Regions from separate parts of the Variovorax sp. GW821-FHT10C12 genome, predicted to be linked through region 2. Evidence: predicted binding sites of a transcription regulator. Region 2 holds the regulator's gene; each other region holds the start of a gene.
What was found. The regulator LexA, encoded in region 2, represses DNA repair genes until DNA is damaged. The targets are predictions, from matches to a motif close to ACTGTATNNNNATACAGT.
Positions count from the first base shown of each region.

Region 1: the regulator LexA is predicted to act here: its motif matches at 7,926-7,943, upstream of AC07OH_RS22625 (ATP-dependent helicase).
Region 3: the regulator LexA is predicted to act here: its motif matches at 3,079-3,096, upstream of recA (recombinase RecA).

Region 1 covers NZ_JBWKNE010000005.1:275,023-285,308, reverse strand. The annotation lists gene AC07OH_RS22665 (ExbD/TolR family protein) at 20-490, opposite strand; gene AC07OH_RS22660 (MotA/TolQ/ExbB proton channel family protein) at 506-1,201, opposite strand; gene dapB (4-hydroxy-tetrahydrodipicolinate reductase) at 1,326-2,126, opposite strand; gene AC07OH_RS22650 (outer membrane protein assembly factor BamE) at 2,302-2,862, opposite strand; gene fur (ferric iron uptake transcriptional regulator) at 2,948-3,367, shown strand; gene hprK (HPr(Ser) kinase/phosphatase) at 3,427-4,386, opposite strand; gene AC07OH_RS22635 (PTS sugar transporter subunit IIA) at 4,488-4,955, opposite strand; gene hpf (ribosome hibernation-promoting factor, HPF/YfiA family) at 5,147-5,476, opposite strand; gene AC07OH_RS22625 (ATP-dependent helicase) at 5,796-7,913, opposite strand; gene corA (magnesium/cobalt transporter CorA) at 8,139-9,125, shown strand; gene AC07OH_RS22615 (YoaK family protein) at 9,183-9,935, shown strand; gene AC07OH_RS22610 (5'-methylthioadenosine/adenosylhomocysteine nucleosidase) at 9,945-10,286, opposite strand, start outside.
Region 2 covers NZ_JBWKNE010000001.1:1,144,196-1,154,481, reverse strand. The annotation lists gene AC07OH_RS05560 (hypothetical protein) at 21-206, shown strand; gene AC07OH_RS05555 (DUF192 domain-containing protein) at 298-768, shown strand; gene AC07OH_RS05550 (superoxide dismutase) at 835-1,416, opposite strand; gene xseA (exodeoxyribonuclease VII large subunit) at 1,467-2,780, opposite strand; gene AC07OH_RS05540 (MotA/TolQ/ExbB proton channel family protein) at 3,093-3,725, shown strand; gene AC07OH_RS05535 (ExbD/TolR family protein) at 3,740-4,165, shown strand; gene lpxK (tetraacyldisaccharide 4'-kinase) at 4,166-5,161, shown strand; gene AC07OH_RS05525 (Trm112 family protein) at 5,142-5,324, shown strand; gene kdsB (3-deoxy-manno-octulosonate cytidylyltransferase) at 5,321-6,094, shown strand; gene adk (adenylate kinase) at 6,230-6,886, shown strand; gene AC07OH_RS05510 (asparaginase) at 6,900-7,886, opposite strand; gene lexA (transcriptional repressor LexA) at 7,960-8,643, shown strand; gene AC07OH_RS05500 (hypothetical protein) at 8,787-9,170, shown strand; gene AC07OH_RS05495 (D-2-hydroxyacid dehydrogenase family protein) at 9,329-10,286, shown strand, end outside.
Region 3 covers NZ_JBWKNE010000007.1:148,529-158,814, reverse strand. The annotation lists gene AC07OH_RS25435 (hypothetical protein) at 1-392, opposite strand, end outside; gene yiaA (inner membrane protein YiaA) at 507-947, shown strand; gene AC07OH_RS25425 (SRPBCC family protein) at 960-1,403, opposite strand; gene recX (recombination regulator RecX) at 1,372-1,845, opposite strand; gene recA (recombinase RecA) at 1,906-3,015, opposite strand; gene AC07OH_RS25410 (MarR family winged helix-turn-helix transcriptional regulator) at 3,162-3,647, shown strand; gene AC07OH_RS25405 (response regulator transcription factor) at 3,710-4,384, shown strand; gene AC07OH_RS25400 (hypothetical protein) at 4,411-5,364, opposite strand; gene AC07OH_RS25395 (sensor histidine kinase) at 5,508-6,950, shown strand; gene AC07OH_RS25390 (HEAT repeat domain-containing protein) at 6,947-7,672, shown strand; gene AC07OH_RS25385 (hypothetical protein) at 7,678-7,878, opposite strand; gene AC07OH_RS25380 (biotin--[acetyl-CoA-carboxylase] ligase) at 7,887-8,702, opposite strand; gene AC07OH_RS25375 (SET domain-containing protein) at 8,705-9,325, opposite strand; gene AC07OH_RS25370 (DNA topoisomerase III) at 9,518-10,286, shown strand, end outside.

The DNA.
Region 1 (10,286 bases), on a different contig from region 2:
GCGGGCCGGGCCCGCAAGGTCAGCGCGGTTTGGCGGGGGCCGCCTCGGCCTCGGTGACAAAGCCGATGCGGCTCAGCCCGGCCTTGTTCGCGATGCCCATCAGCGCCACCACCTTGCCGTAGGGCACGGTCTGGTCGGCGCGCAACTGCACCTCGGTGTCCTTGCTGTCGGCGGCGGCCTTTTCGAGCTGGGCGGTCAGCTCTTCATCGGTCACGGGCTTGTCGTTCAGGAAGACCTTGCCCGAGGCATCGACCGACAGGCTCACGAACTTCGGCGTGTCGTTGGGCTGACCCGCGTCGGTCTGCGGCAGGTCGAGCTTGATCGAGCTGGCCATCAGCGGCGCGGTGATGATGAAGATCACCAGCAGCACCAGCATCACGTCGACCAGCGGCGTGACGTTGATGTCGGACAGCGGACGCTGCCCGCCCGCGCCCATGGCCCGCCCGCCGCCTGCGGCGCTGCTGCCCAGTGAGGTGCGTCCGAAGGCCATGGTGTGCGTGGCGCCTTAAACAGGCATCGGCCGCGCGGGCGGCGGTGCGGCGGGTGCCGGCGCTTCGCCGAAGCTGCCGAGCAGGTCGTGCGCGAAGCCTTCGAGCTCGGCCTCGACGCGACCCACCACACGGCCGAACACGTTGTAGGCCAGCACGGCCGGAATGGCGACCGCGAGGCCGAAGGCCGTCATGACGAGCGCCTCGCCGACCGGCCCGGCCACCTTGTCGATGGTGAAGCCGCCGGTCTGGCCCGCGATGCCCGCGAGGGCGCCGTAGATGCCCCAGACAGTGCCGAGCAGGCCGACGAAGGGCGCGGTGGCGCCCACGGTGGCCAGCAGGATCTGCCCGGCCTGCAGGCGCCGCAGCGCGCCGTGCAGCGCACCGCGCAGCACGCGCGTGAGGCGCTGGTTGCGGTCGACCGTGGCGCCCAGCGTGCCGCCGGGGGCTTCGGTGGCGGCCTGGCACAGCGCGGCCACGGCGGGGCGCACGAGTTCGGCGCGGTCGAAGGCTTGCAGCTTCTGCTCGGCCTCGACCAGGGTGGCCGACTGCCAGAACGCCGCGATGCTTCGCAGCACGTCGCGCGTGCCGCCGCGCAGCAGCCAGGCTTTCCAGAGGATCACGACCCAGCTGGCGATCGACATCGCGAGCAGCAGCGCGGCCACCGAACGGCTGACGCCGTCACCGTGGGTCAGCAGTTCAAGAACACTCACAGGGTCCCCCAGTCACGGTTTTTTCGCGAAACACCGCGGAACCGGCTTTGCCGGGCCGCTGGTGTTGCCCCCTGAAAGGGGGTTGGCGTAGCGACACGAAGTGCGCGAAGACTGGGGGTGAGCTTCATCTCAGGCCGAGTACGTCGAACATGTCGAACAGGCCGCTGCGCTGGCCGCTCAGGAAGCGCACCGCACGCAGCGCGCCCTGCGCGTAGGTCACGCGGCTGGACGACTTGTGGGAGATTTCGATGCGCTCGCCGATGCCCGCGAACAGCACGGTGTGGTCGCCCACGATGTCGCCGCCGCGGATGGTGGCGAAGCCGATGGTCGACGGGTCGCGCTCGCCCGTGATGCCTTCGCGGCCGTAGACGGCGCAGTCCTTGAGGTCGCGGCCCAGCGCGTCGGCGATCACTTCGCCCATCTTGAGCGCGGTGCCCGATGGTGCGTCGACCTTGAAGCGGTGGTGGGCCTCGACGATCTCGATGTCGTAGCCGGTGGCCATCGCGCGGGCGGCCATGTCGAGCAGCTTGAGCGTGACGTTGACGCCCACGCTCATGTTGGGCGCCATCATGATGGCGACGTCTTTCGCGATCTCGGCGATCTCGGCCTTCTGCGCATCGCTGAAGCCGGTGGTGCCGATCACGGCCTGCACGCCCAGCTCGCGGCACACGGCCAGGTGCGCCATCGTGCCTTCGGGGCGGGTGAAGTCGATCATCACCTGGGCGTCCTGCAGGCCGGTACGCAGGTCGGCCACGATGGGCACGCCGCTGGTGAAGCCCAGGAAGGCCGCGGCATCGGCGCCGAGGGCGGCGCTGCCCGCGATGTCGAGCGCGCCGGCCAGGCGGCAGTCGGGCGCGTTACGCACGGCTTCGATGAGCATGTGGCCCATGCGGCCCGAGGCGCCGGCGATCGCCACCCGGCGCAGTGCGGGAGCGGAGGAAGAAGAATCGGAGGTGGGGGTGGTGGTCGGTTCAGTCACGGGGATTCGGTCGTTGAAAAGTCCCTACGGGAGCCATGGACACCGACGAAAGCCACCCCACCGGCCCGGCGGGCACCGCCCGCAGGAGGGGTGGCCGCCGCCGGAGCCCTGCCGCGCACGCTCAGCGCGCGGCTTCGAGCGGGGGGTAGGCGGCCGGCAGCGCGGGCATGGGGGCCGCCGGGGTGCCGGTGGTGTCGGCTTTCTTGTCGGCCTTGGGCGCGAATTTCTTGAGCTCGTCTTCGGTGGCCTCGAGCTGCGGCACCTTGCCGCTCTTGCGGCGGGTGTCGAGCGTGGCGACGAATTCTTCTTCGCTGGGCATTTCGTCGCCCTCGAAGCGGTCCATGAGTTCGCCGTTGAAGAACACGGTCAGGCGGCGCTCCTGCGGATCGACGCCCTGGCGGCGGATCGTGAAGACGTAGTCCCAGCGGTTGGCGTGGAAGACGTCGTTCAGCAGCGAGGTGCCGAGGATCTCGCGCACCTGTTGGCGCGACATGCCGGGCTTGAGTGCCGCGACCTGTTCCTTCGACACGAAATTGCCCTGCACCACTTCGACTTTGTAGGGGGTGACGGCAGACAGCGCGCCACGCGTGCGTTCGCTGAAACCGCTGCAGGCACCGAGGGCGAGCGTCGCCGCAATGGCAGCAACCAGCAACCAGGGCCGGCGTTGGAGGATGGCAGGCATGGGAGAAGAGGGGGTAGCGATATGATCGAACATTGTAGCGGCCGAGCCTGAAGGCCCGGCCTCAGCCCAGGGCGCAGGAACCATCATGGCCAACATCGACGAACTCAAGAACACCGGCCTCAAGGCCACCTTGCCGCGGCTGAAGATCCTCGAGATCTTCCAGACCGGCAGCCAGCGGCACATGACCGCGGAAGACGTCTTCCGCGTGCTGCTCAACGAACACTCCGACATCGGCCTGGCCACCGTGTACCGCGTGCTCACGCAGTTCGAGCAGGCCGGCATCCTGGAGCGCAGCCACTTCGAAAGCGGCAAGGCGGTCTACGAGCTGAACGAAGGCACGCACCACGACCACCTGATCTGCACCTCGTGCGGCAAGGTCGAGGAGTTCTACGACGCCGAGATCGAGCGGCGCCAGCAGATGATCGCCAAGGACAAGGGCTGGATCCTGCAGGACCACGCCATGTCGCTGTACGGCCTGTGCGGCGATTGCGTCAAGAAGCGCTGACGCTGAAGACCTGCTGAAGCAGAAAGCGGCCCTTCACTTTGAAGGGCTTTTTTCTTTGCTCAGTCCGGATCGCGCCCGCTCTCCATCGCCTTGTGGTGGCGCGCCACGAAATCGGCATAGGTGTCGATGCCGCGCAGCTGCAGGATCGAATTGCGCACCGCGGCTTCCACCAGCACGGCGATGTTGCGCCCCGCCACCACCTGGATGATGACCTTGCGCACGGGGATGCCCAGCACGTCCTGCGTGAGCGGCGCCGAGGGCATGCGCTCGTAGTCGCGCTCGAAGCTGTCGCGCCGCACGAGGTGCACGATGAGCTTCAGCCGCATCTTCCGGCGCACGGCCGTCTCGCCGAAGATCGCGCGGATGTCCAGCAGGCCGATGCCGCGCACCTCCAGCAGGTTCAGCAGCAGGTCGGGGCAGCGGCCCTCGATGGTGTTCTGGTTGATGCGGTACAGGTCGACCGCGTCGTCGGCCACCAGGCCGTTGCCGCGCGAGATCAGCTCCAGGCCCAGTTCGCTCTTGCCCAGGCCCGACTCGCCCGTGATCATCACGCCCATGCCCAGGATGTCCATGAACACGCCGTGCATCGAGGTGCGCTCGGCGAAGTGCTTGGACAGGTAGGCGCGCAGCAGGTCGATCACGAAGGCCGACGATTCGCGCGTGGCAAACAGCGGCAGCTGGGCGCGCTCGCAGATCGACAGCAGTTCGTCGGGCGCGGCCTGGCCGTCGGCCAGCACCAGCATCGGTGGCTCCAGCGTGACGATGCGCCCGATGCGGCGCACACAGTCTTCCTTGCTGCCGCGCGTGAGGTAGGCCACCTCGCGCGCGCCGAGGATCTGCACGCGGTACGGGTGGATGTAATTCAGGTAGCCGACCAGGTCGGCGGCCGACTGTGCGCGGCTGATGACGTCGGGGTCGAACTGGCGCTCCGAGGCGCCGAGCCCCGCGAGCCATTCCCAGCGGAGCGACCCGCGGAACTCCTCGAACATGGCATCGGCGCTGATGACGGTCGGCTTCATGCGTGCGGCGGCCGGCGCGGGACGCCGGCATTCTGGTCAGGATGGAGGGAGAGAAAAGCGTCGCCGCAGCTTATCAGCAGCGGCCCGCCCGGCGCGTGCGCTCAGGCGACCTGGGTCGATTGCCAGCCGGCGATGAGGCCGTGCAGTGCGGCGGCATCGGTGCTGGACTTGATCTGCTCGCGCAGGCCGGCGTCGCTCAGCAGCTCGGCAATTTCAGACAGGATTTCGAGGTGCTTCTGCGTGGCCGCTTCGGGCACCAGCAGGAAGATCAGCAGCGCCACGGGCTGCTCGTCGGGAGCGTCGAAGCCGATGGGGTTCGCCAGCTGGAACACCGCGGCCATCGGCGCCTTGAGGCCCTTGATGCGGCCATGGGGAATGGCGACGCCATGGCCCAGACCGGTGGAACCGAGGCGCTCGCGCGCGAACAGGCTGTCGGTGATGAGGGCACGTCCCAGGCCGTGAAGGCTTTCGAACAGAAGACCCGCTTCTTCGAAAGCACGTTTCTTGCTGGTGGCGTCAACGCTCACGAGCACTTGAGCGGGCGGCAGGATGGACGCGAGGCGATTCATGGTGGGGTCAGAGCGGGGGCGATTATGCACCTCATCGGTAAAAACCCCCAGTCCCTCTAATTACTTTCGTCTACATGTGTTGCCGAGAGGCGTCGCTTCCTCTGGGGGCCTTGCAAAGCCCCACCAATGTGGTCGGACAAACAAAAGGCCGCCCGAAGGCGGCCTGGGATGCGGGGCGCGGGGCCCGGCGTTTACATCACGCGCTTGGGCGCCACGTGATGGTGGTCTTGCAGGCGATCCTTGTGGCGGACCACCTGGCGGTCGAGCTTGTCGACCAGCTCATCAACCGCGGCGTACAGATCAGCGTGGCTCGATTCCGCGAACATGTCATTGCCCTTGACGTGAATGTTGCACTCCGCCCTTTGGCGGCGTTCCTTTTCCTTCTGCTTTTCCACCGTGAGGATCACCTTGACATCGACCACCTGGTCGAAATGTCGCGTGATCCGGTCCAGCTTGCTCGTGACGTAGGTGCGCAAGGCAGGTGTGACGTCGAGGTGATGACCGCTGATCGTCAAATTCATGAATGACCTCCTGAGAATTGACGGTTGGGGAAATGACCGCGCTCCGGGATGAAGCGTGGCCGGCGAAACAGGTTTGGGGGAGAACGGGAGAAGAGGAAGAGAGAGGTGAGAAAGGGGGCGGTCGGATTCACTATGCCCAAGCTGTCACGGTATTGCAATACCGGGGCTTGCCCGAGTGACGGGCCGGTGTATTGCATGCCCTAATCCGCTATTGATTCCATAGCTGCCCCCGTGCAGTGGCATGCCCTTGCGGCACATTGGAAGCAAGTGTTTCCACGCGCCGCGCGCAGTGACCCTCCCGCCCGAAGGGCCGGCCCGTTCAGCGCCAGGCGGCGCGCATGCGGTTGCGCAGGTCGATCACCGCGGCCGGCGGCGGCACGGCGGGCGGCAGCACCGGTGGCGGCGGCCAGGTCTGCAGCTCGAAGCCCGCCAGGTCGGACTCCGTGATGAAGCGGGTGCGGTTGGCGTACAGGTGCCGGTCGCCACGCGCCGCCTGCTGCGTGATGTGGAAGCGCTGCGGCATCACCAGATGCAGGTGGTCGCGGGCCCGCGTCATCGCCACATAGAGCAGGCGCCGCTCTTCTTCCAGCTCGTGCGCACCCTGCGCCACATCGGCCGGCATGCAGCCGTCGACCACGTTGATGACGTGCACCGAATTCCACTCCTGCCCCTTGGCCGAATGGATGGTCGACAGGATCAGGTAGTCCTCGTCGAGCGAGGGCGGGCCGGGCCGGTCGCTGGTGGCCTCGGGCGGATCGAGCGTGAGCTCGGTGAGAAAGCGCTCGCGCGAGCCATAGCCGGCCGCCAGCCGCGCCAGCTGTTCGACGTCGGCACGGCGCACGCCCGAGGTGTCTTCGTACAGCCGCTCCAGGTGGGGCTGGTACCACTGCATCGCCACCTCCACGTCGGCCGGCCATTTCAGGGACGGTTCGCGCAAGGCAGCGTAGGCCTGGGCGAAGTCGGCCCACTGTTCGCGCGCTGCGGAGGGCGGCACGAAGTCCCGCACGGCCGCGGCCGGGTCGGCCGCCTGGTCCATCGCGTCGAGCAGGCGCGTGCCGGTGGCCGGGCCCACGCCGGGAATGAGCTGCGTGACCCGGAAGCCCGCCATGCGCCCGCGCGGGTTCTGCGCGAAACGCAGCACGGCGAGCAGGTCCTTCACGTGCGAGGCCTCGAGGAACTTGAGCCCGCCGAACTTCACGAACGGGATGTTGCGCCGCGCCAGCTCCAACTCGAGCGCCGCGCTGTGCGACGAGGTGCGAAACAGCACCGCCTGCGACTTCAGCGCCAGCCCGCCCTCGCGGTGCGCGAGGATCTTGTCAGCCACCCAGCGCGCCTGCCCGGCCTCGTCGGGCACGAGCACCAGCACCGGCTTGCCGGCCGAGGGCTTGTCGGTCCACAGCGTCTTGGCATGCCGCTCGGCGGCCTGCGCGATGACGCGGTTCGACGCGTCGAGGATCGGCTGCGTCGAGCGGTAGTTGCGCTCCAGCGTGACGATGCGTGCCTCTTGCGAGAACTGCGACGGAAAGTCGAGGATGTTGCGCACCGTGGCGCCGCGGAACGAGTAGATCGACTGCGCGTCGTCGCCCACCACCGTCACGCCACGCCCGTCGGGCTTCATCGCGCGCAGGATCTCGGCCTGCAGCAGGTTGGTGTCCTGGTACTCGTCGACCAGCACGTGGTCGAAGCGCGCGCCGACGTGCGCGGCCAGCGTGGGCTCGGCGACCATCTCGGCCCAGTAGAGCAAGAGGTCGTCGTAGTCGAGCACGTTCTGCTGCTGCTTGGCCTCGACGTAGGCGCCGAAGAGCGTCTTGAGCTGCGCCTCCCACTCGGCGCACCAGGGAAAGCTGTCTTTCAGCACGGCGGCCAGCGGCGCGCGCGTGTTCACGCAGCGCGAGTAGATCGACAGGCAGGTGCCCTTGCGCGGAAAGCGGTTGACCGTGGACGACAGGCCCAGCTCGTGCCGCACCAACCCCATGAGGTCTTCGGCGTCGCCGCGGTCGTGGATGGTGAAGTTCTCGTCCAGCCCGATCTGCGCGGCGTACTCGCGCAGCAGCCGCGCGCCGATGCCGTGGAAGGTGCCGGCCCAGGGCAGCGCGGGCGGGCGCTCCGACTTCAGCCCCAGCACGCGCGCCAGCACCTGGCCCGCGCGGCGCTCCATTTCCTGCGCGGCGCGGCGCGAGAAGGTGAGCAGCAGCAGGCGCTGCGGATCGACCCCGTCCGCGATCAGGTGCGCCACGCGGTGCGCCAGCGTGCTGGTCTTGCCCGAGCCGGCACCGGCGATCACGAGCAGCGGCCGGTGGTCAGCGCCGACCGCCGCGCCCACGCCATGCTCGACCGCCGCGCGCTGGTCGTCGTTGAGCGCGGCGAGCGCCGCGGCCAGGCGCTCGGCTTGCGTCTTCGGGGGGGTGGAAAGAACGGGGGACGCAGGGGTCTGCATGGGCACGACTTTACTGTATGTCCGTCCAGTTCGCGTGCCTTGCCGCCCTGTGGCCGGTGACATAATCGCGCCTCGCTGCAACCGGAGACTCCCCATGGAAACCGCCCCGTCTCGGCAGCTTTCAACTCCCATCCGACGCCGCGCATGATGTACTGACGCCGGGTCTGCGGGAATTGAAAGCGCCCCTCCCTCGCCCATCGTTCAGTCATCCCCGGGAGTGAGCCCATGCTCAACATCTTTACGCTCGCCAACGGCCGCCTCGTCCAGGAAGAGATCGAGTCGCTCGAAGAGCTCTCCAAGTTCCAGCCGATCTGGGTCGACCTCGAGTCGCCCACGCTCGAGGAAAAGCGCTGGATCAAGCAGTACTACGGCCTCTCGATTCCCGAAGACGCGATGGACGAGGACATCGAGGAATCCGCCCGCTTCTACGAGGAAGACAACGGCGAACTGCACATCCGCTCCGACTTTCTGATCGACGACGACGAAGACCCGCGCACGGTGCGCGTCGCCTTCATCCTGAACCAGCACAACACCGACCTGCGCAGCCGTGGCGTGCTGTTCTCGATCCACGACGAAGATGTGCCCGTGTTCCGCCTGCTGCGCATGCGCGCACGCCGCGCGCCGGGGCTGATCGAAGACGCAAAAGAAGTGATGCTCAAGCTCTTCGACGCCGACGCCGAATACTCGGCCGACACGCTGGAGAACATCTACGACGAGCTCGAGGTGGCGGGCAAGAAGGTGCTGTCGGGCAACGTCAGCGACGAGCTGGCCGGCGAGGTGCTCGGCGCCATCGCGCGGCAGGAAGACTTGAACGGCCGCATCCGCCGCAACGTGATGGACACGCGCCGCGCCGTGAGCTTCATGATGCGCAGCAAGATGCTCAACGCCGAGCAGTTCGAAGAGGCGCGGCAGATCCTGCGCGACATCGAGTCGCTGGACAACCACACGGCCTTCCTCTTCGACAAGATCAACTTCCTGATGGATGCGACCGTCGGTTTCATCAACATCAACCAGAACAAGACCATCAAGATCTTCTCGGTGGCCAGCGTCGCGTTGCTGCCGCCCACGCTGATCGCGAGCATCTACGGCATGAACTTCAAATTCATGCCCGAGCTCGACTGGGCCATGGGCTACCCCTACGCCATCGCGCTGATGGCCGCGAGCGCGCTGGTGCCGATGTGGTACTTCCGCCGGCGCGGCTGGCTCAAGTAGTTCTTCACACTGGGTGCTAGAGTGGCTGTCGGCAGGCAGCTGCCCCTGGAGAGCCCCGTGCGCAGACTTCGTTTCCTCACCAACCGCCACCGCGCGCCGTCGACGAACACCGCGCTCGGGCTGCTGCTGGCCTTCAACGCCGGCGCCATCAATGCGGGCGGCTTCCTCGTGCTGCACATGTACACCTCGCACATGACCGGCTTCGCCTCGCAGCTGGCGGACGGCATGGTGCTGGGCAACCTCACGCTGCTGCTGAACGCGCTGGGCGCGATCCTGGCGTTCGTGAGCGGCGCCGCCGTCTGCGCGGTGCTGGTGAACTGGGCGCGGCAGCACCGGCTGCATGGCGTGTATGCGCTGCCGCTGCTGCTGGAGGCCGCGCTGATGTTCCCGTTCGGGCTCGCCGGCGCCATCACGCTGACCTGGGCCACGCCGTTCGCGGTGCCGCTCACGGTGCTGCTGCTCTCGTTCATCATGGGCCTGCAGAACGCCGTGGCGTCGAAGACCTCGGGCGGCAGCACGCGCACCACCCACATGACCGGCAACATCACCGACGTGGGGATCGAGCTGGGCAAGATGCTCTACTGGAACCGGCGCGCGCCGTCCACGCCGCTGCCGGTGCGCCACGACCGCAGCCGGCTGCGCCGCTGCGGCGGGCTGGTCGCCATGTTCGTGCTCGGCGGCACCGTGGGCGCGCTGGGCTTCAAGCACGTGGGCTTCATCTGCGTCGTGCCGCTGGCCGCGCTGCTGCTGGCGCTGTCGATCCCGCCGCTGCTGCGCGACCTGCCGCAGCTGCGCCGGCTCGCGCCGTAGGCGGGTTCTTCAGGCCGCGTCGCGCGGCAGGGCGGCGAGCCAGGCGTCGACGAGCGCGAGGCTGTAGCGGCTCGCCACCTCGGCCACGAAGCGCGTGAAGTCGCCGTGCGCGGCATCGTCGGCGCGGTCCGAGATGGTCCGCAGCGCCGCGAAGGGAACGCCGTAGTCGTGGCAGGCCTGCGCCATCGCCGCGCCTTCCATCTCGACCGCGAGCGCATCGGGCAGCGAGCGCTGCAGGGCGCCACACTCCGCGGTGGTCGACACGAAACGGTCGCCGCTGATCAGCAGGCCGCGATGCACCTTCGGCGACCGCAGATGGAACTCATCGACCGCCTTCTGCCCCACCAGGCT
Region 2 (10,286 bases):
ACAATCTCAAAGGATTTCTCATGAACAAGCTGATCGCAGCCCTGGTCGCCGGCCTCTTCGCAGCCGGTGCATTCGCCCAAGCCGCCGAACCCGCTCCCGCAGCGCCGGCCGCTCCCGCCGTCCACAAGGCCAAGGCCAAGCACACGGTCAAGAAGCACAAGGTGCGCCACGTCTCCAAGGCCCACGCCGCCGCCAAGAAGGTGTAAGCTTTCGAGCTCCCGGCAATGCCCGCTTCAGCGGGCATTTTTATTGGTCACGGGCCGACCTTCTGGGTCCCGGCCCCGAAAGAGTCATCCGATGTTTCAGCGTCTCGCCGCGCTGCTTCTGGTGTCCGCGTCCTTCCTGGCGCCGGCCCACGCGCAGCAGCAAATCCAACCGCAACCCCAAACCGATCTGGCACGCACGCAGTTGTCGGTCGGCCTCTACAAGATCGATGCGCAGGTGGCGCAATCGCCCCGCGAACGCGAGATCGGCCTGATGTTCCGCAAGACGATGCCGCAGGCCGAGGGCATGATCTTCGTGTTCGAGCAGCCGGCCACGCAATGCTTCTGGATGCGCAACACGCTGCTGCCGCTGACCGCCGCCTTCGTGGCCGACGACGGCCGCATCGTCAATCTGGTCGACATGCAGCCGATGACCGAGAACTCGCATTGCTCCGAGGAGCCGGTGCGCTACGTGCTCGAAATGAACCAGGGCTGGTTCGCCAAGAAGAACATCAAGAAGGGCGCCAAGCTCGGCGGAGAGCTGTTCTTCGCCGCCAAACGCTGAAATCAGCGCCCGTAAAAAAGCCGACCCGCAGGTCGGCTTTTTTCATGGCGAGCGCCGGGTCCGGCTTCAGCCGAAGTTCTTCGCAGCGAAGTCCCAGTTGGCCAGCTTGGCCAGGAAGGTCTCGACGAACTTCGGGCGCAGGTTGCGGTAGTCGATGTAGTACGCGTGTTCCCACACGTCCACCGTCAGCAGCGCGGTGTCGGCGGTGGTCAGCGGCGTGCCGGCGGCGCCGGTGTTCACGATGTCCACCGAGCCGTCGGCCTTCTTCACCAGCCAGGTCCAGCCCGAGCCGAAGTTGCCCACGGCCGACTTCACGAAGGCTTCCTTGAAGGCGTCGTAGCTGCCCCACTTGGCGTCGATGGCCTTGGCCAGCGCGCCGGTGGGTGCGCCGCCGCCCTGGGGCTTCATGCAGTTCCAGAAGAAGGTGTGGTTCCAGATCTGGGCGGCGTTGTTGTAGATGCCGCCGCTGGACTTCTTGACGATCTCTTCGAGCGTCATCGCTTCGAACTCGGTGCCCTTTTGCAAGTTGTTCAGGTTCACCACGTAGGCGTTGTGGTGCTTGCCGTGGTGATACTCGAGCGTTTCCTTCGAATACTCAGGGGCCAGTGCGTCGATGGCGTATGGCAGGGGTGGGAGCACATGTTCCATGGTTTTTTCTCGTGGGTTGGTTGTGGAGAATGAAGGATTCTAGGAAGTAATCAGGGGGCCGGCGTCGGACGTGTTCCCGTCGCACCGCCGGGCATCACGGTCAGGTCGACCGAGCCATCCGAAAGGCGTGCGACGACAGCATCGCCGGCCTGCAGGCTGCCTGCACTGACGATCGCGCGGCCTTCGCCGTCGGTCAGCAAGGCATAGCCGCGCTGCAGCACCAGGGCCGGGTCGAGCAGCCGCAGGCGCAGGGCCACGCGCTCGAGCCGCTCGCGCCGCTGCGTCAGCGAACGCGAGAACTTCGCGGAGAAATCGGTGGCGATGGCCTGTGGCACCTGCCCCAGACGCTCGCGGCGCGACAGCACCGCGTAGTGCAGCCGCTGCGCGTGATGCGCCAGCCGCAGCTGCTGGCGCGCCACCAAGCCCGAAGGACGGCCCAGCCGCGCCGCTGCCTGATCCAGCCGTTGGCCGAGCACGTCGAGCCGTCCGCCCAGCGCATCGCCGAGCCGTTCGTCGAGCAGGTCGAGCGCCCCGAGCCACAGGTCGCGCGGCGCGCTGACGAGTTCGGCGGCGGCCGTGGGTGTCGGCGCGCGCAGGTCGGCGCAGAAGTCGGCAATCGTGAAATCGGTTTCGTGCCCCACGCCGCTGATCACAGGCACGGGACTTTGCACGATGGTGCGCGCCAGCGTTTCGTCGTTGAAGGCCCAGAGGTCCTCGATCGAGCCACCGCCGCGCACCAGCAGGATCACGTCGACGGCCGGCTCCAGCGTGTAGAGCGACTGCAAGGCGCGCACCAGCTCGCCCGGCGCGCTGGTGCCCTGCACTGCCGCCGGCGCCAGCACCACGGGAATATGTGGGACGCGCCGCCGCAGCGCGGTCACGACGTCATGCAACGCCGCGGCGCCCAGCGAGGTGACGACGCCCACTGCACGCGGCATGGACGGCAGCGCCCGCTTGCGCGCCGGATCGAACAAGCCCTCGGCTTCGAGGCGCGCCTTGCGCTGCAGGAACTGCTCGAACAGCGCGCCCTGCCCCGCGCGCCGCAGGCTTTCGACCACCAATTGCAGGTCGCCGCGCGGCTCGTACACCGCCAGCCGACCACGCACCTCGACCTGGTCGCCGTCACGCGGTGTGAAGTCGAGCAGGCCGGCCGCCCGGCGGAACATCGCGCAGCGCAGCTGGCCGGATTCGTCCTTGAGCGAGAAATAGCAATGACCGCTCGACGCACGCGAGAAACCCGAAATTTCTCCGCGCACCGAGACCGGGTTGAAACGCGCGTCGAGCGCATCGGCCACCGCGCGGCACAGCGCGCCCACGGCCCACACGCGCGGCCCGGGCGCTGCATTCGGCTCCATGAAGCTCATCGCGTCCCTCCGCCACCGACGGCCACTCTTCCACAACGGGCGCTGCGCCCCCCACTTTGGAGGGGTATGGTGGAACAGATGCACGAGTTCTCGTGCAAGCTGTTGATTTCATTAAAAAAAGTGCTGCTCAAAATTCAATCGATCTAACGAAAAGCCCGTCCCATGCGGGTTCGGAGACATTGCGCCACGGGTTAATCACAAAGTTATCCACAGAATCTGTGCGTCCTTGCCGACACGCAAACAAGCCGCGAGCCGATGGTGGCTCGGTGGATAATCGCCGCGCATTTGCAGTCTACGGGCCGGAGGATTTTCTTGTTTTCCATCATTGTTGCCGCGGGCTGGCCAATCTGGCCATTGCTCGCCTGTTCGGTCATCGCACTCGCGCTGGTCATTGAACGTTTCACCAGCCTCAAGACCGTCAAGGTCCTGCCGCCGAAGCTGCTGGACGAGACCATCACCGTGTCGCGCGGCGCGGTTCCCGGCCCCGACGTCGTGACCAAACTGGAAAGCAACTCGATGCTCGGCCAGGTGCTGGCCGCCGGCCTGCGCGCGCTGAACGCCAACCCGCGCTGCACCGAAGAAGACCTGCGCGCCGCCATGGAGGCCTCGGGCCGCACCGTGGCGCACAAGCTGGAGCGCTATCTGCCGGCGCTGGCCACCATCGCCTCGGCCGCGCCGCTGCTCGGCCTGCTGGGCACGGTGATCGGCATGATCGAGATCTTCGGCTCGCAGTCGCCCGGCAGCGGTGCCGTCGGTTCGGGCAACCCGGCGCAGCTGGCGCACGGCATCTCGATCGCGCTGTACAACACCGCCTTCGGCCTGATCGTGGCCATTCCGACGCTGATCTTCTGGCGCTACTTCCGCAGCCGCGTCGACGAGTACCTGCTGAACCTCGAACTCTCGGGTGAGCGCTTCGCACGCCACCTGAACGCCCTGCGCAAATGAGCTCGCGTGGCCGCATGCAGTTTCGCCACGGCGCGCGCGACGAGCCGGAGATCAACCTGATCCCGTTCATCGACGTGCTGCTGGTCGTGCTGATCTTCCTGATGCTGTCGACCACCTACAGCAAGTTCACCGAGATGCAGCTGCGGCTGCCGACCGCGGACGTCGACGCCCAGCGCGACTACCCGAAAGAGGTGATCGTGGCGGTGTCGGCCGACGGCCGCTACGTGATCAACAAGTCGCCGCTGGCGGACCGCAGCGTCGACACCGTGGCCGCCGCGCTCGGTGCTGCCGCCACCGGTGGCAAGGACAGCGTCGTGATCATCAGCGCCGATGCCGCCAGCCCGCACCAGGCCGTGGTGACGGTGATGGAGGCTGCGCGCCGCGCCGGCCTGATGCAGATCACCTTCGCCGCCCAGTCGACGGCCCAGGCCGGTCACTGAGTGTCGACCGGCGCGCGGCTGCAGGATGCCTGGCTGCGCCGCGGTGCGCTGGCCTGCCTGCTGTGGCCACTGTCGCTGGTCTATGGCGCCCTCTTCGCGCTGCGGCGCGCCTTTTACCGATGGGGCTGGCAGAAGACCGGACGCGTGCCGGTTCCTGTAATCGTGGTCGGCAACGTGATCGCAGGCGGGGCCGGCAAGACACCGGTCGTGATGGCCGTCGTGTGCCATCTTCAGGCGCGCGGGCTGCGCGTGGGCGTGGTGTCGCGGGGCTATGGCCGGCGTACAGACGACTGCCGCGAAGTCCTGCCCGACAGCGATCCGCAGGACATCGGCGACGAGCCCGCGCTGATCCACCATGCCACCGGCGCGCCCGTCTTCGTGGCCCGGCAGCGCATCGAGGCCGCACGCGCCCTGCTCGAACAGCACCCGGCCACCCAAATCATCGTCAGCGACGACGGCCTTCAGCACCTGGCGCTGGCGCGCGACATCGAGATCTGCGTGTTCGACGACCGCGGTATCGGCAACGGCTGGCTGTTGCCCGCCGGCCCCCTGCGCGAGCCGTGGCCGCGCCATTGCGACCTGCTGCTGCACAGCGGCGAGCGGCCCGCCTTCGCCGATGGCTACACCGCCACCCGCGAACTGGCGCCGTACGCCCTCGCGAAGGATGGCCGCCGCATCCCGCTCGACACGCTCGCCGGCCAGCCCGTGATCGCGCTTGCTGCCATCGCCCGGCCGCAAGCCTTCTTCACGATGCTGCACGCACGTGGCCTGACGCTCGCAGACACCCTCGCGCTGCCCGACCACCACGACTTCACCGGCTGGCAACGCCCGGCCGGCTCCGCCCTGCCGCTTGTCTGCACGGAGAAAGACGCCGTCAAGCTCTGGCATCAGGCGCCCGACGCGCTCGCCGTGCCGCTGCACTTCGAACCCTCGCCGGCGTTCTTCGCCGCCCTCGACGCGAAGCTATCATCGCTCGATGGATACCAAGCTGCTTGAACTGCTCGTCTGCCCCGTCACCAAGGGCCCGCTGACCTGGAACGCCGAGAAGCAGGAACTCTGCTCGCGCAGTGCGCGACTCGCCTACCCGGTGCGCGACGGCATCCCGGTGCTGCTCGAGAACGAGGCCCGCACGCTGTCCGACGAAGAGCTGGGCCTGTGAGCTTCACCGTTCTGGTGCCGGCCCGGCTGGCTTCGACGCGACTTCCCAACAAACCGCTGGCCGACATCGCCGGCCTGCCGATGGTCGTGCGCGTGGCGCAACGCGCCCGCCAGTCCGGCGCCCTTCGCGTGGTGGTGGCCGGCGACGACGCCGCCATCATCGAAGCCTGCAAGGCGCACGGTGTCGAGGCCCTGCTGACCCGCCAGGACCACGCCAGCGGCACCGACCGCTTGGCCGAAGCCTGCGAACAACTCGGGCTCGATGGCGACGCGATCGTCGTCAACGTGCAGGGCGACGAGCCGCTGATCGACCCCGCGCTGATCGACGCCGTCGCCGCCACGCTGGCCGCGCGCCCGCAGGCCGCCATGAGCACCGCCGTCCACGCGATCGATTCGCTGGCCGACTTCATGAACCCGAACGTCGTGAAGGCCGTGCTCGACGCACAAGGTCATGCGCTCTATTTCAGCCGCGCACCGATCCCCTGGTGGCGCGACGGTTCTTCGGGCGGTGCGGCGCCCACGGTGCTGCCCAGCCCCGCACCGCTGCGCCATATCGGCATCTACGGCTATCGCGCGGGCTTCGTGCGGCAATTTCCGTTGCTGTCGCCAGCACCCGTCGAAGCCACCGAAGCGCTCGAACAGCTGCGCGCGCTGTGGCACGGGCACCGCATCGCGGTGCATGTGAGCGATGTCGCCCCGGGCCCCGGGATCGACACGCCCGAAGACCTGGCGCGCGTGCGCGCGGTCTTCGCAGCCGGCTCGCCTGCGTGAACTGCCCGCCGTCCCCGAGGGAACGGCGGCAATTTGTCACGGGCACGCATGCTATCCTCGACGCAATTCCGCCTCGGCGCGCCTGAGGGCGCGCATGGGGCGCGACACAAAATCTAAGAACCTTCCGAGGACACCATGAGACTTATTTTGCTGGGCGCGCCCGGAGCAGGCAAAGGCACGCAAGCGACCTTCATCTGCCAGAAATACGGCATTCCCCAAATTTCGACCGGCGACATGTTGCGCGCCGCCGTCAAGGCAGGCACCCCCCTCGGGCTGCAGGCCAAGACGATCATGGATTCGGGTGCACTGGTCAGCGACGACCTGATCATCAACCTCGTGAAGGAACGCATCGCGCAGCCCGACTGCAACGGCGGCTTCCTGTTCGATGGCTTCCCGCGCACCATTCCGCAAGCCGACGCCATGAAGGCGGCCGGCGTCAAGCTCGACTACGTGCTCGAGATCGATGTGCCCTTCGGCGACATCATCGAACGCATGAGCGGTCGTCGCTCGCACCCGGCATCGGGCCGCACCTACCACGTCAAGTTCAATCCGCCGAAGGTGGAAGGCAAGGACGACGTGACCGGTGAAGAGCTGATCCAGCGCGAAGACGACAAGGAAGAGACCGTGCGCAAGCGGCTCGACGTCTATAGCCAGCAGACCCGTCCGCTGGTCGACTACTACTCGGCCTGGGCCAAGGCCGATCCGGCCGCCGCGCCGAAGTACCGCGCCATCCAGGGCGTGGGCACGGTCGACGAGATCACGCAGCGCGCGCTTGCCGCATTGAACAGCTGATCCGTCAGCCTTCTTAGCCGCCCTCCGACTCTGGCAGGGCAGCCACTCCCAACAGTTCCAGCACCAGCGCGACCCGCGCCTTCACCGGCGTGAGTGCACCCGCATCCCGCAGCCCATCCCCGGGTTTCGGCAGGATGCGTCCGTTCGTGCAGCGCGTGGCGCGCAGCACCGCCACGCCGGCGGCCTGCGCCTTCAGCGCCGCAGCTTCCAGCGCGTGGTGCACCGTGCCGTTGCCGGTCGCGGCCACGACCAGTCCGCGCAAGGGTTCAGCCGACGGAAGCAGGAGCGCCTCGACGATCGCACCGCTCGCACCCGCGTGGCTCATGACGATCTCGACGCAGGGCCACGGCTTCGCCACGGCCGCCAGCCGCGCCGCATCGAACGGCGCCCCCTGCGGCCACGCGCGAACGCGCCGCACCTCACCCTCTTCCACATACCCGACAGGCCCCGCATCGCCCGACGCGAAGGCATCGAGGCGATAGGTGTGCACCTTCTGCACATCGAGGCCGCTGTGGACCGTGCCCGCGCAGACCACCGTCACGCCCCGCGCGCCAGGCGTCGAAGCCAGCACGAGCGCGTCGCGCACGTTCTGCGGACCATCAGGCGACAGGGCCGTCGCCGGACGCATCGCACACGTCAGCACCACCGGCTTGGCGGGCGCCAGCACGGCGTGCAGGAAGAAGGCGGTTTCCTCCAGCGTGTCGGTGCCGTGCGTGACCACGATGCCCGCCACGTCGGGCTGCGCCAGCCAGTGCGCACAGCGCGCGGCCAGCTGGCGCCAGGTGTCGGCGTCCATGTCCTTGCTGTCGAGCTGCGCGACCTGCTCCGCCACCAGCGTCACGCCGGCCGGCGCCTCGATGCCGCCCAGCAGGTCCGCCACCCCCACCTGCCCGGCGGTGTAGCCGATGTTGTCGCCGCTGCTGGCAGCCTTGCCGGCAATGGTGCCGCCGGTGCCCAGCACCACCACGCGGCGCGTCTCGGACGAAGAGGAATGAGTCATGGCTTGTCAACTTTTGAAAACTGGTTAAAAATACAGGTACTGGATATCTAGCCAGTGCCGCAAGGAAACCACTATGCAGTTCGCAGTGAAGCTTACCGCCCGCCAGCAGCAGATCCTGGACCTGATCCAGGCCGCCATCGCACGCACCGGCGCGCCACCCACGCGCGCCGAAATCGCCAACGAGCTGGGCTTCAAGTCGGCCAACGCCGCCGAAGAGCACCTGCAGGCGCTGGCCCGCAAGGGCGTCATCGAGCTCGTCAGCGGCACCTCGCGCGGCATCCGCCTCAAGGGCGATGCGCTGCGCTCGCTACACGAAACGCGCCACCGCGAAGGCAACCAGTTCTCGCTCTCGCTGCCCGGCATGGCCCAGCTCGCGCTGCCGCTCATCGGCCGTGTGGCGGCGGGTTCGCCCATCCTCGCGCAAGAGCACGTCGACCAGACCTACTACGTCGAGAACACGCTGTTCCAGCGCCAGCCCGACTACCTGCTCAAGGTGCGCGGCATGTCCATGCGCGACGCCGGCATCATGGACGGCGACCTGCTCGCCGTGCAGGCCACCAAGGAAGCACGCAACGGCCAGATCGTGGTGGCCCGCCTCGGCGAAGAAGTCACCGTGAAGCGCCTGAAGCGCAACAAACAGGTGATCGAGCTGCACGCCGAAAACCCCGACTACCCGACCATCATCGTCCAGCCCGGCGAGCCCTTCGAAATCGAAGGCCTCGCGGTCGGCCTCATCCGCAACACCATGCTGATGTAGGTCTCGGGCCTGCTGCCAACGGCAGCAGCACCTCATCCGGCCGCGACAGGTGGCGGGCGTATGGCGTGAAGTCGCCATCACCCTGTTGCGGCCGATTCAAGAAATCCTGCCTGTGTTCAACCTCATACTTTTTTGGAGTTCACATGGGAATCGCCCTCCTCGCCATCGCCGACCTCTGGTCGCCCCTGCAATCGCTGGCGACCCGCTGGATGCCCGCCCGCCGCCCGTCGCACGGTGACAGCAGCGACGCTGCAGCCGGTCTGCGCTACGTGGCCATTCGCCCGGCCTGCACGGCACGCACCGCCGGCGGCCCGGCGCCGGCCACATCGCCATCCGCCGCCGCGACACCCGCCCGCCCGCTGCGCGTGGTCCGTGTGGTCGATCGGCAAGGCTCGCAGCGCGGCTGCGCCAACCGGGTCGTGATTTCCGGCCGCATGGCCGACGTGTGCGCCGAACTCGACCGGCTCGCCGCTCTGGAAGCTGCGGAAACCGGGAGCGGCACGCCCCGCCCCAGCCACCTGCACTGAGAAGGTGCGAACGAGCCCGCCGTGCCTGCGCGCCCCGCACGCGCATGGCGGATTCACCCCCAACGGCCTGAAACAGGCCTCCCGGGCGCCATCTGGCACGGGGTATCCAAACGTTCACACGTGCGACGTGCCGATGCTGCGAGGCACAATGGCATGCCATGAACATTGTGATCCTCGACGATTACCAGGACGCCGTGCGCAAGCTGCAGTGCGCCGCCAAACTGGACGCCTATGCCGCCAAGGTCTACACCAACACGGTCAAGGGCATCGGCCAACTGTCGGTTCGCCTCAAGGATGCGGACGTCATCGTGCTCATCCGCGAGCGCAGCCAGATCTCTCGCCAACTGATCGAGAAGCTGCCCAAGCTCAAGCTGATTTCCCAAACCGGCCGCGTCGGCGGCCACATCGACGTCACGGCCTGCACCGAACGCGGTGTGGCGGTGGCCGAAGGCTCGGGCTCGCCGCAGGCGCCCGCCGAACTCACCTGGGCGCTGATCATGGCGGCCATGCGCCGCCTGCCGCAGTACATCAGCAACCTCAAGCACGGGGCCTGGCAGCAGTCGGGCCTCAAGTCGGCGTCGATGCCGCCGAATTTCGGCGTGGGCTCGGTGCTCAAGGGCAAGACGCTGTGCATCTGGGGCTACGGCCGCATCGGCCAGCTGGTGGCCCGCTACGGGCAGGCCTTCGGCATGCAGGTCGTGATCTGGGGCCGCGAGGCCAGCTGCGCCAAGGCGCGCTCCGACGGCTTCCAGGTGGCACAGAGCCGTCACGAATTCTTTGCCGCGGCCGACGTGTTGTCGGTGCACCTGCGGCTCAACGAGGACACCCAGGGCCTCGTCAAGCTCGAAGACCTCTCCCGCATGAAGCCGACGGCGCTGTTCGTCAACACGTCGCGCGCCGAGCTGGTGGAGGCCGATGCCCTGCTGGCCGCACTCAACCGCGGGCGCCCCGGACTGGCCGCCATCGACGTGTTCGAGAGCGAGCCGCCGCTGCAGGGCCATGCGCTGCTGCGCCTCGAAAACTGTATCTGCACGCCGCACATCGGCTACGTGGAGCAGGAAAGCTACGAGAGCTACTTCGGCCAGGCGTTCGACAACGTCGTGAGCTACATCAACG
Region 3 (10,286 bases), on a different contig from region 2:
CCGCCGTGGGTGCGCGGCATGGCTTCGATGCGGCCCGCGATGGCGTCGCCCAGCCGCTGCGACACGGCCTCGCCGCGCGCCGCGACCAGGTGCTGCATCGCGCGGGCGCGGCCCCGCTGCACGCCGAGCAGGAAGTACACGCCAACGAACAGCGACAGCAGCACGGCCACCAGCAACGGTGGCGACATGATCAGCGCCAGGATGGCGCCCGCGCCACCGGCGCGCGCCGCCGGGTTGCCCGAGCCCTGCAGCTGGCTCAGGTAGTAGAAGAACACGCCGCCGCCGAGGAACAGGCCGATCAGCGCGCCCTTGATGGCCGAGCCGGCGAAGGCGAAGCCGGCCTTGGCGCCGGTGCGAACGAGAGACTGCGGTTGGGCGGGTGGTGACGACATGAACGGTTCCTCCGGTTTTTTTGGAAAGCCGCCTCCTGGGAGGCCGGTCGCTGGCGATCATGCCACCGCCTTCCCGCACCATAATCGCGCCACACAACAACGAGGAGGATCGCCATGGGAACCGTCAGATTTCAGAAACCGACCGCTGCATTCGTCGCCGCCTCCTGGGCCGCGCTGATCATCGGCGCCATCGTGTACCTGCTCGGGCTGTGGAATGCCGCGATGCAGCTCAACGAGAAGGGCTACTACTTCACCATCCTCATGTACGGCCTGTTCTCCGCCGTGTCGCTGCAAAAGACAGTGCGCGACCGGCTCGAGGGCATCTCGGTCACCGGCATCTACTTCGGCCTGTGCTGGGTCTCGCTGCTGCTGTCGGTGGGCCTGCTGGCCGTGGGCCTGTTCAACGCCTCGCTGGCCGCGAGCGAGAAGGGCTTCTACGCCATGGCCTTCCTGCTGAGCCTGTTCGGCGCGGTGGCGGTGCAGAAGAACGTGCGCGACATCGCCGCGTACAAGGCCGAGAACCCGCTGGCCGACGACGTCACGGCCACCGAGTAAGCCAGCCCAGGCTCAGCCCGCCTCGAGCAGGCGGCGCAGGGCCTGCAGGTCGCGCGCGATCCAGTCGGCATCGCGCGCAAAGGCCGCATCGTCCATGTGCGGCTGGCGCAGCAGCGTGAACTGCAGCTCGCACACACCCGGCGCCACGCCGATCACGCGAAACGGCAGGTAGACCTCGGGCACGCCTTCGGGCGCCACCCAGTGGTCGAGCACACCCAGGTCGTTGGGCGGCGCAAAGCGCATGCGGGCCTCGCCGCTTTCGGGCGTGCGCACGATCCAGTGGTCGCCGTGCGGCACCAGCGCACTTTTCGCAAGGCCGCTGGCCCAGTCGGGCAACCGCTTCGGGTCGGACGCGAGTGCGTAGGCGTCGCGCCATTCGCAGTGCACGCGCTGCGTGATGACGCGGGACAGGGCCGCGTCGCCTTCATTCGCCGTTGGGGTCGTCGCTGGGGTCATCGAAGTCGCTCCTGAGCACCTTGGACACGACGGCGCCCGAGAAACCGCGCGCCATCAGGAATCGCATCTGTTTCGCGCGCTCCTTCGCATCGGCGGGCGGCGCGTCGAAGCGGCGGCGCCACAGGGCCGTGGCGCGCTCGACTTCGGTCTCCTGCAAGCCGGCCACCGCCTGCGCGATGGCTTCGGGCGCGATGCCCTTGGCCTGCAGTTCCTGCTTCACGCGCAGCGCGCCCGAACGGGCGGCACGCTGGTGCAGCACCGAGGCGACGACGCGCGGCTCGCTGATGAAGTCCTTGGCGGCCAGCTCGTCGAGCGCCTTGGCCAGCGTGCCGGGCTCTTCCTCGTGCTTGGCCAGCTTGCGCTCCAGCTCCGCGCGCGAATGCTCGCGCTGGCTCAGGAGCCGCAGGGCGCGGCCTTTGAGGGAGGGGGCACTGAAGGCCATTCGGGGGTGGTGGGTCGCTCACGCGGCCCACGCACTGCGCGAAGGCCGCTTATCTCGAACTTACTCCGCTGCCTTGTCGGCCTTCGATGCCTTGGCGGGCTTCTCGGCCTTCTCGGGTTCGGAGCCTGCATCGGCCGCGAGCAGCGGAATGCCCAGCGACTCGCGCACCTTGTTCTCGATCTCGCGCGACAGGTCGGGGTTCTCGCGCAGGAACTCGCGGGCGTTGTCGCGGCCCTGGCCGATCTTCTCGCCGTTGTAGGCGTACCAGGCGCCCGACTTGTCGATGATCTTGGCGTTCACGCCCATGTCGATGATCTCGCCCTCGCGGCTGATGCCTTCGCCGAACAGGATGTCGAACTCGGCCGTCTTGAACGGCGGGCTCACCTTGTTCTTCACCACCTTCACCTTGGTTTCGTTGCCGATGGCTTCGTCGCCCTTCTTGATGGTGCCGATGCGGCGGATGTCCAGGCGCACCGAGGCGTAGAACTTCAGCGCGTTGCCGCCGGTGGTGGTTTCGGGCGAGCCGAACATCACGCCGATCTTCATGCGGATCTGGTTGATGAAGATGACCATGCAGTTGGTCTTCTTGATCGTAGCCGTGAGCTTGCGCAGCGCCTGGCTCATCAGGCGGGCCTGCAGGCCGGGCAGCGAGTCGCCCATTTCGCCTTCGATTTCGGCCTTGGGCGTGAGCGCGGCGACCGAGTCGACCACGATCAGGTCGACGGCACCCGAGCGCACCAGCGAATCGACGATTTCGAGCGCCTGCTCGCCGGTGTCCGGCTGGCTGATCAGCAGGTCGGACAGGTTCACGCCGAGCTTCTGGGCGTACTGCACGTCGAGCGCGTGCTCGGCGTCGACGAAGGCGCAGGTGCCGGCCTGCTTCTGCATGGAGGCGATCACCTGCAGCGTGAGCGTGGTCTTGCCCGAGGATTCCGGGCCGTAGATTTCAACGACGCGGCCGCGCGGCAGGCCGCCGACGCCCAGGGCGATGTCCAGGCCCAGCGAGCCGGTGGACACCACCTGGATGTCTTCCAGCGCCTCGCCTTCGCCCAGGCGCATGATCGTGCCCTTGCCGAACTGCTTTTCGATCTGGGCCAGCGCGGCCTGCAGGGCCTTGGCCTTTTCACTGTTGGCGACCGAGATGCTTGCGCCCTTGACGACTGCGTCCATGTGGAAATCTCCTTGAATATCAACGGTTTGTGTCGGGGTTCATCCATCTGCTTTTAACCACAGGCTGGATGCTTGAACAGTAGTGTAGGGGCTCATGGCGTTTCGCAAACCCACTTTAAAGTCAGTTTGCCTTACCATCTGAGGCCATGGCCGACCCCGCCTTTCCCACCGATCCCGACGCCTGGCGCCAGACCCACCTGGGCCGCCTGCTGGGCCATGCGATGCGCCGCTTCGACGAGCGCGTGCTGGCGCTGATGGCGCACGACATCGACGTGCCGCTGGCGCTGTCGAACCTCGCGGCGCGCGCGCAGGTGAGCGCGGCGCACATCCACATCACACGGCACCTGGCGCGCGAGGGCTCGCGCCTGACCGAGCTGGCCGAGCGCGCCGGCATGACCAAGCAGGCCATGGGCACGCTGGTCGACCAGTGCGAGGCCTGGGGGCTGGTCACGCGCGGGCCCGACCCGCTCGATGCGCGCGCGCGGCGCGTGCTGTTCACCGCCGACGGGCTGGCCTGGCTGGACGCCTTCCGCCGCGCCGTGACGCAGACCGAGCGCGAGTTCCGCGCCAGCGTGGGCGACGAGATCGCCACCGTGGTAACCATCGGACTCGAAGCCTATACAGCGGGCTAGACTCGCGTTGAGACAAATGTGAACAGCGCCGGCATGGCGCCTGAATCCGCCGGAGGTGGCTCATGCGAATACTGATTGCCGAAGACGACCAGGTGCTGGCCGATGCCCTGCTGCGCAGCCTGCGCACCTCGGGCGCGGCGGTCGATCACGTGGCCAACGGCTCGCAGGCCGACACCGCGCTCATGACCCACAGCGAGTTCGACCTGCTGATCCTCGACCTCGGGCTGCCCAGCCTGCACGGCATTGAGATCCTCAAGCGCCTGCGCGCACGCGGCTCGCAGCTGCCGGTGCTGGTGCTCACGGCGGCCGACAGCGTGGAAGAGCGCGTCAAGGGCCTGGACCACGGCGCCGACGACTACATGGCCAAGCCCTTCAGCCTGCAGGAGCTCGAGGCGCGCGTGCGCGCCCTCACGCGGCGCGGCATGGGTGCCACCAGCAACGCGATCCGCCACGGCCCGCTGGTCTACGACCAGGCCGGCCGCGTGGCGACCATCGACGGCAAGATGATCGAGCTGTCGGCGCGCGAACTGGGCCTGCTCGAGGTGCTGCTGCAGCGCGCCGGCCGGCTGGTCAGCAAGGACCAGCTGGTGGACCGGCTGTGCGAATGGGGCGAAGAGGTGAGCATCAACGCCATCGAGGTCTACATCCACCGCCTGCGCAAGAAGATCGAAAAAGGACCGGTGCGCATCGCGACGGTGCGCGGGCTGGGCTACTGCCTCGAGAAGATTCCCGGTTGAGCCTGCCCCGCCCGCGCAGAACGCCGTCAGGGCTGCTTGCGCAGGCCGACCAGCAGCGTGGCGCCGGTGTTCGAACGGATCAGGAACATGAGGCTGCGCAAGTAGCCGTTGCTCTCGTACACGCCCGCCGGCACCAGCCCGATGGCCGCCGGCCCGGCATAGGAACCGGTGGCGGCCAGGGTGAGCTTGCAGTCGTCCTTGCTGGCCGTCGCGGCATTCACCGCCTTCAGCGTGAGGTCGTACATGTTCTTGGCCGTGCCGGGCTGCGCCAGGGCGACGGTGCCCGAGAGCGTGCACTGGCCGATCTGCACGCCGCTCGTGCTGCCGGTGAACGCGCCCTTGTCGTCGACCTGGACCGTCACGCCGAGGCTGCTGTCGTTGTTGGACCAGCTGCCCACCACGCTCGCCTGCGACACCGCCAGCGCGTTCTCGACGGTGTAGGTCAGGGGACCGAAATCGGCCGGGGCGCGCGTGCCGTAGGCATAGGTGCCGTTCATCGTCTTCTTCGGCGCGAAGGTGCCCGAGCCGGTGACCTGCGAGGCGTCGATGAAATAGAACTCGGTGTCGGGGTTGAACGACCAGTCGAGCCCCGTGACCTTCAGCGAGCCCCACAGCGTGCCGACAGTGAAGCTGCGCGCGATCGAGCCGTTGGCGCCGACGAAGGCGAGCCCGCGCACGCCCGCGGCATAGATGCCTTCGCTGTCGTTGCCCACCGCGGCGGTGGAGCCGGGCTGCGGCGCGCTCAGCGAGGGCAGCGGCTCGGAGCCCGGCACGGCGGCGCGGTTCTCGGCGGGTGCGGGCGCGGGGGCCGGGGAGGGCGCGGGTGCGGGCGCAGGAACCGGTGCGATCGGCAGCATCGGCATGCCACCGCCGCCTCCACCACCTCCACCGCCGCATGCGGTGACACCCACGCTGGCGGCCAACACGGTCGCGGCCATCCAGAGCGGCTTGGGGCAGCCGCCCACTGTCTTTTGCTTCATGATTTCTTCCCTGATGTTTTTGAATTGCAGAAACTGCACCTCAAGGCTACAACCAGTCACACCTTGTCAATGAAACGTCACACCTGCGAATCGCAGTACTAGTTCACGCTCGCCCGCGTTCTTTCGCCTTGCCAGGAACTCCCTTGAAGCTCTTCCAGCGCGCCCAGCGCTCCCTGTTCGGCGAGATCCTCGACTGGATGCTCACGCCGCTGCTGCTGCTCGTGCCGGTGAGCATCGGCGTGACGTGGCTGGTGGCGCAGGGCATCGCCAACGCGCCCTTCGACCGCGCGCTGGAGCACAACGTGAAGGTGCTGGCCGAGCTGGTCACGGTGAAGGAAGGGCAGACGCACTTCGTGCTGTCGCAATCGGCGCGCGAGATCCTGCGCGCCGACGACGCCGGCCACATCTACTACCAGCTGCTCGACGGCCACGGCACGCTGCTGCACGGCGAGCGCGACCTGCCGCAGCCCAACGTGGACGACCCGCCCGGCACCAACGTGGTCCTGCTGCACAACAGCACGGTGCACGGCCAGCCGGTGCGCGTGGCCTCGCTGTGGATTCCCAGCGGCAGCGAAGAGGTGCCGCCGTCGCTGCTGCAGCTGGCCGAGACGCGCGAGAAGCAGGCGGTGCTCGCCACCGAGATCATCAAGGGCGTGCTGCTGCCGCAGTTCGCGATCCTGCCGCTGGCGGTGCTGCTGATCTGGCTGGCGCTGGTGCGCGGCATCAAGCCGCTGTCGGTGGTCGAGGCGCGCATTCGCGAGCGCCGCCCGGGCGACCTGAGCCCGCTCGACGAGTCCTCGGTGCCGCTCGAGGTGGTGCCGCTGGTGTCGTCGGTGAACGAGCTGCTCGACAAGCTCAACGACTCCATCTTCACGCAGAAGCGCTTCCTGGCCGACGCCGCCCACCAGCTGAAGACCCCGCTCGCGGGCCTGCGCATGCAGGCCGACCTGGCGCAGCGCGAGGGCGCCAACGCCGACGAGCTCAAGCAGTCGCTCAAGCAGATCGGCCGCGCCAGCGTGCGCGCCACCCACACCGTGAACCAGTTGCTGTCGCTGGCGCGCGCCGAGGGCACCAGCGCCATGACGCACTGCCAGCCCTGCGACCTCGCGCGGCTGACCATCGAGGTGGTGCGCGAGGCCGTGCCGCGCGCGATCGAAAAGCGCATCGACCTGGGCTACGACGGCGTCCAGGCTGGCGCGCCCGGCGTGATGGTCGACGGCAACCCGACGCTGCTCAAGGAGCTGGTGCGCAACCTGGTCGACAACGCGCTCAACTACACGCCCTCGACGCCCGAGCGCCCCGGCGTGATCACCGCGCGCGTGCTGGCCGACCCCTTCGGCCACGTGCAGCTGGTGCAGGTGGAGGACAACGGCCCCGGCATCGCCGAGGCCGACCGCGAGCTGGTGTTCGAGCCCTTCTACCGCGTGCTCGGCAACGAGGCCGACGGCTCCGGGCTGGGCCTGCCGATCGTGCGCGAGATCGCCAACCAGCACCGCGCACGGGTCAAGCTCGAAGACGCGCACCCCGGCAAGCACCCGCCGGGCGCGCTCTTCACCGTGCGCTTCGAGGAGGCCCCGTCGGAATGAATCCGCTCGACACGCTGCGCCAACGCTTCCTGGAAATCCGCCTCGACACCGACGTGTCGGACATGTTCGACTTCGGCGCCGATCTGCTGGAACAGGATTCAGCCGAGGCGCTCGCCTTCCACTACACGCTGCTGCACGACACCGGCATGGACAGCGAACTCTACGACTGGCTGTGCCGCAAGTTCGGCGAGCGCGGCGACGAAGCCGAAGACCACCTGCTCGCGCAGTTCGACCGCGAGCCCGATCCGGCCATGCAGGCCACGGTGCTGCAGATGCTCGGCGGCTTCAAGTACCGCAAGGGCCGCCGGCTGAAAGAGACCGCGGCCCTCGCGCGTGCCGCGCTCACGTCACCGCACGACGACCTGCGCTGCAAGGGCCTGTGGGTGACCGGCTGGCTCGGCGGCACGACGGACATCGCCAAGGTGGTGCCGCTGCTCGCGCACGATGCCGTCGCCGCGAACCGCCGATGGGCCGCGAGTGCGCTGATGCAGATCGTGTTCAACCGCCGCAGCGCCGCACCCAAGGCGCTCGAGCCCTTGCGCCAGGCGCTCGACACCGAGACCGATCCGGCCGTGCTGGGCGGCATCCTGGTCGCGGTGCAGGAAATCGCGGGCAAGAAGTTCGGCCTGAGTTCCAGCTCACACGAGCCACCGTCCGAAGAAAAACTGCAGACCGCGCTGGCCAAGGCGCGGCGCATGTTCGCGCGCGCTGCAGCCGCCTGATCCGCTCAGGGCGCGGGCGTGCCCGAAGGCTTGGCTTCCTTGCGGATCTGCAACCACTCGGGATGGATCTGCCGCGCCATGCGCTGCGGCTCGCGCTCGTCGAGCGCCGCGGGCGCAAGCCCGAAGCCGGCCAGATCGCCGCGCGTCCATAGCCAGTAGCCCGCGTTGGCGGCGAGCAGGGCGATGAGGACCAGGCGCAACTTCATGCCCTCGCTCAGAAAGACATGCCGCGCGGACGCACGCTCACTTCGTCGCTCGAGATCAGTTGCAACCCGGCGTCGGTGCGCACCTGCAGCTCGCCGCCCCAGGCCACGCCTTCGCACAGGCCGGCGGTGCCGTCGCTGAGCGTCACCTCGCGCCCGCGCAGCACGTCGCGCGCCGCGAAGCGCTCGGCAAAAGGTGCGAAGCCGTTCGCCTCGAAGGCGAGCACGCTGCGCACCAGCGGCTCGGCCAGCGACAGCAGCACCTCGGGCGCGGACGCGTCGGGCTGCCACTGGCGCAGCCAGGCCGGCGGCGTGCGCATGCCGTCGCCCTCGCGCGGGCCGATGTTGATGCCGATGCCGACCACGAGGTAGCGCGCGGCATCGGGCCGGGCCGTCTGCGGCATCGCGGTTTCGATGAGGATGCCGACCAGCTTGCGGTCGCTCACCCAGATGTCGTTGGGCCACTTGAGGCCGACCTGGTGCGCGCCCGTCGGGTCGAGGCTTTCGGCCACGCTCACGCCCACGGCCAGCGACAGGCCCGACCAGTCGGCCGGCGCCAGCGGCATGCCGAGCGAAAAGGTGAGCGAGGCGGGCGCCTCGGGTTGTTGCGCGCTCTGCCACGGGCGGCCGAGGCGACCGCGCCCCGCCGTCTGGCGCTCGGCCACGAGCAGCACGGGGTCGGTGCGGCCGGCGCGCGCGCGGCGCATCAGCTCGGTGTTGGTGGAATCGATTTCGGCCACGGCCTCGACCGCGAAGCCGGGCAGCAGCGGCGCAACCGTCGCGGCGATCCGGTCTTCGAACCAGGCGCTGGCCGGCGTCGTGCCCATCGTCAGTCTCCGGCGGCGGCCGGGGCGTCGCCCTTGGACTTCTTCTTGCCGTCGGCCTTTTTCTTGTCGGCCTTCTTGTCCGCTTTTTTCTTCTCGGCTTTCTTTTCAGCCTTCTTCGCTTCCTTGGCCTCGGCCTTCTTCTTCTCGGCCTTTTTCTTGGCCTTCTTCTTTTTCTTCTTGTCTTTTTCCTCGTCCTCGTCCTTGGGCGTCAGCAGCGTGCCGCGGCACATCTCGGAGCCGCACCAGCACGGGAACTCGGACAACAGCTTCTCGGTGTACGGCTCGTCGATGATCAGGCCGTAGTCGTAGTTCAGTTCCTCGCCGGCGGCGATGTTTCTCAGGGCCTTGATATAAACGCGCCCATCGACTTCGTCGGCCTCGCAGTTCGGCTCGCACGAGTGATTGATCCAGCGCGCGTCGTTGCCCTTCACATTGCCGTCGATCACGCGGCCGTCGTCGATGTGGAAGTAGAAGGTGTGGTTCGGCTGGGTCGGGTCGTGCGGATGGCGGCGCAGCGCCTCTTTCCAGCTGATGACCTCGCCCTTGTATTCGATCAGCGTTTCACCTTCGGCCAGGTCCTGCAGGGCGAACACGCCGTTGCCGTGGACGTCCGAGCGGCGCATCTGGATGCGCCGGCCACCGGAGCGCGTGGCGGCGGACCGCGCCTCGGGCTCGGTCACGGGGGCGGCTTCCTTGTCGCGGCCGGCGGAAGGTGGGGATTTGGAAGGCATCGCCGAAGTCTGTTAGGTTGAATATGCACACATGCGTGTGCGCGCGTGCGCACGCGGAAGCCGCAGAGTATAGAGAGCCCTCAGATGACAAAGACTTTGGTAATCGCAGAAAAGCCGTCGGTGGCCCAGGACATCGTCCGGGCCCTCACGCCGGTGGCCGGCAAGTTCGACAAACATGACGAGCATTTCGAGAACGACACCTATGTCGTGACCAGCGCCGTGGGCCACCTGGTCGAGATCCAGGCCCCGGAGGAATTCGACGTCAAGCGCGGCAAGTGGAGCTTCGCCAACCTGCCGGTGATTCCGCCGCACTTCGACCTCAAGCCGGTCGACAAGACCAAGACGCGCCTGAACGCCGTGGTCAAGCAGGCCAAGCGCAAGGACGTGACGCAGCTCATCAACGCCTGTGACGCGGGCCGCGAGGGCGAACTGATCTTCCGCCTCATCGAGCAGTACGCCGGCGGCAAGAGCCCGCTGGGCAAGCCGGTGAAGCGCCTGTGGCTGCAGTCGATGACGCCGCAGGCGATCCGCGACGGCTTCGATGCGCTGCGCACCGAAAAGCAGATGCAGGGCCTGGCCGACGCCGCGCGCTCGCGCTCCGAGGCCGACTGGCTCGTGGGCATCAACGGCACGCGCGCCATGACCGCATTCAATTCGCGCGACGGCGGCTTCTTCCTCACGACCGTGGGTCGCGTGCAGACGCCCACGCTGTCGGTGGTGGTGGAGCGCGAGGAGCAGATCCGCAAGTTCGTCTCGCGCGAGTACTGGGAAATCCACGGCAGCTTCGCGGCCGAGGCCGGTCAGTACCCCGGCAAGTGGTTCAACCCCGACTGGAAGAAAGCCAACGCGCCGC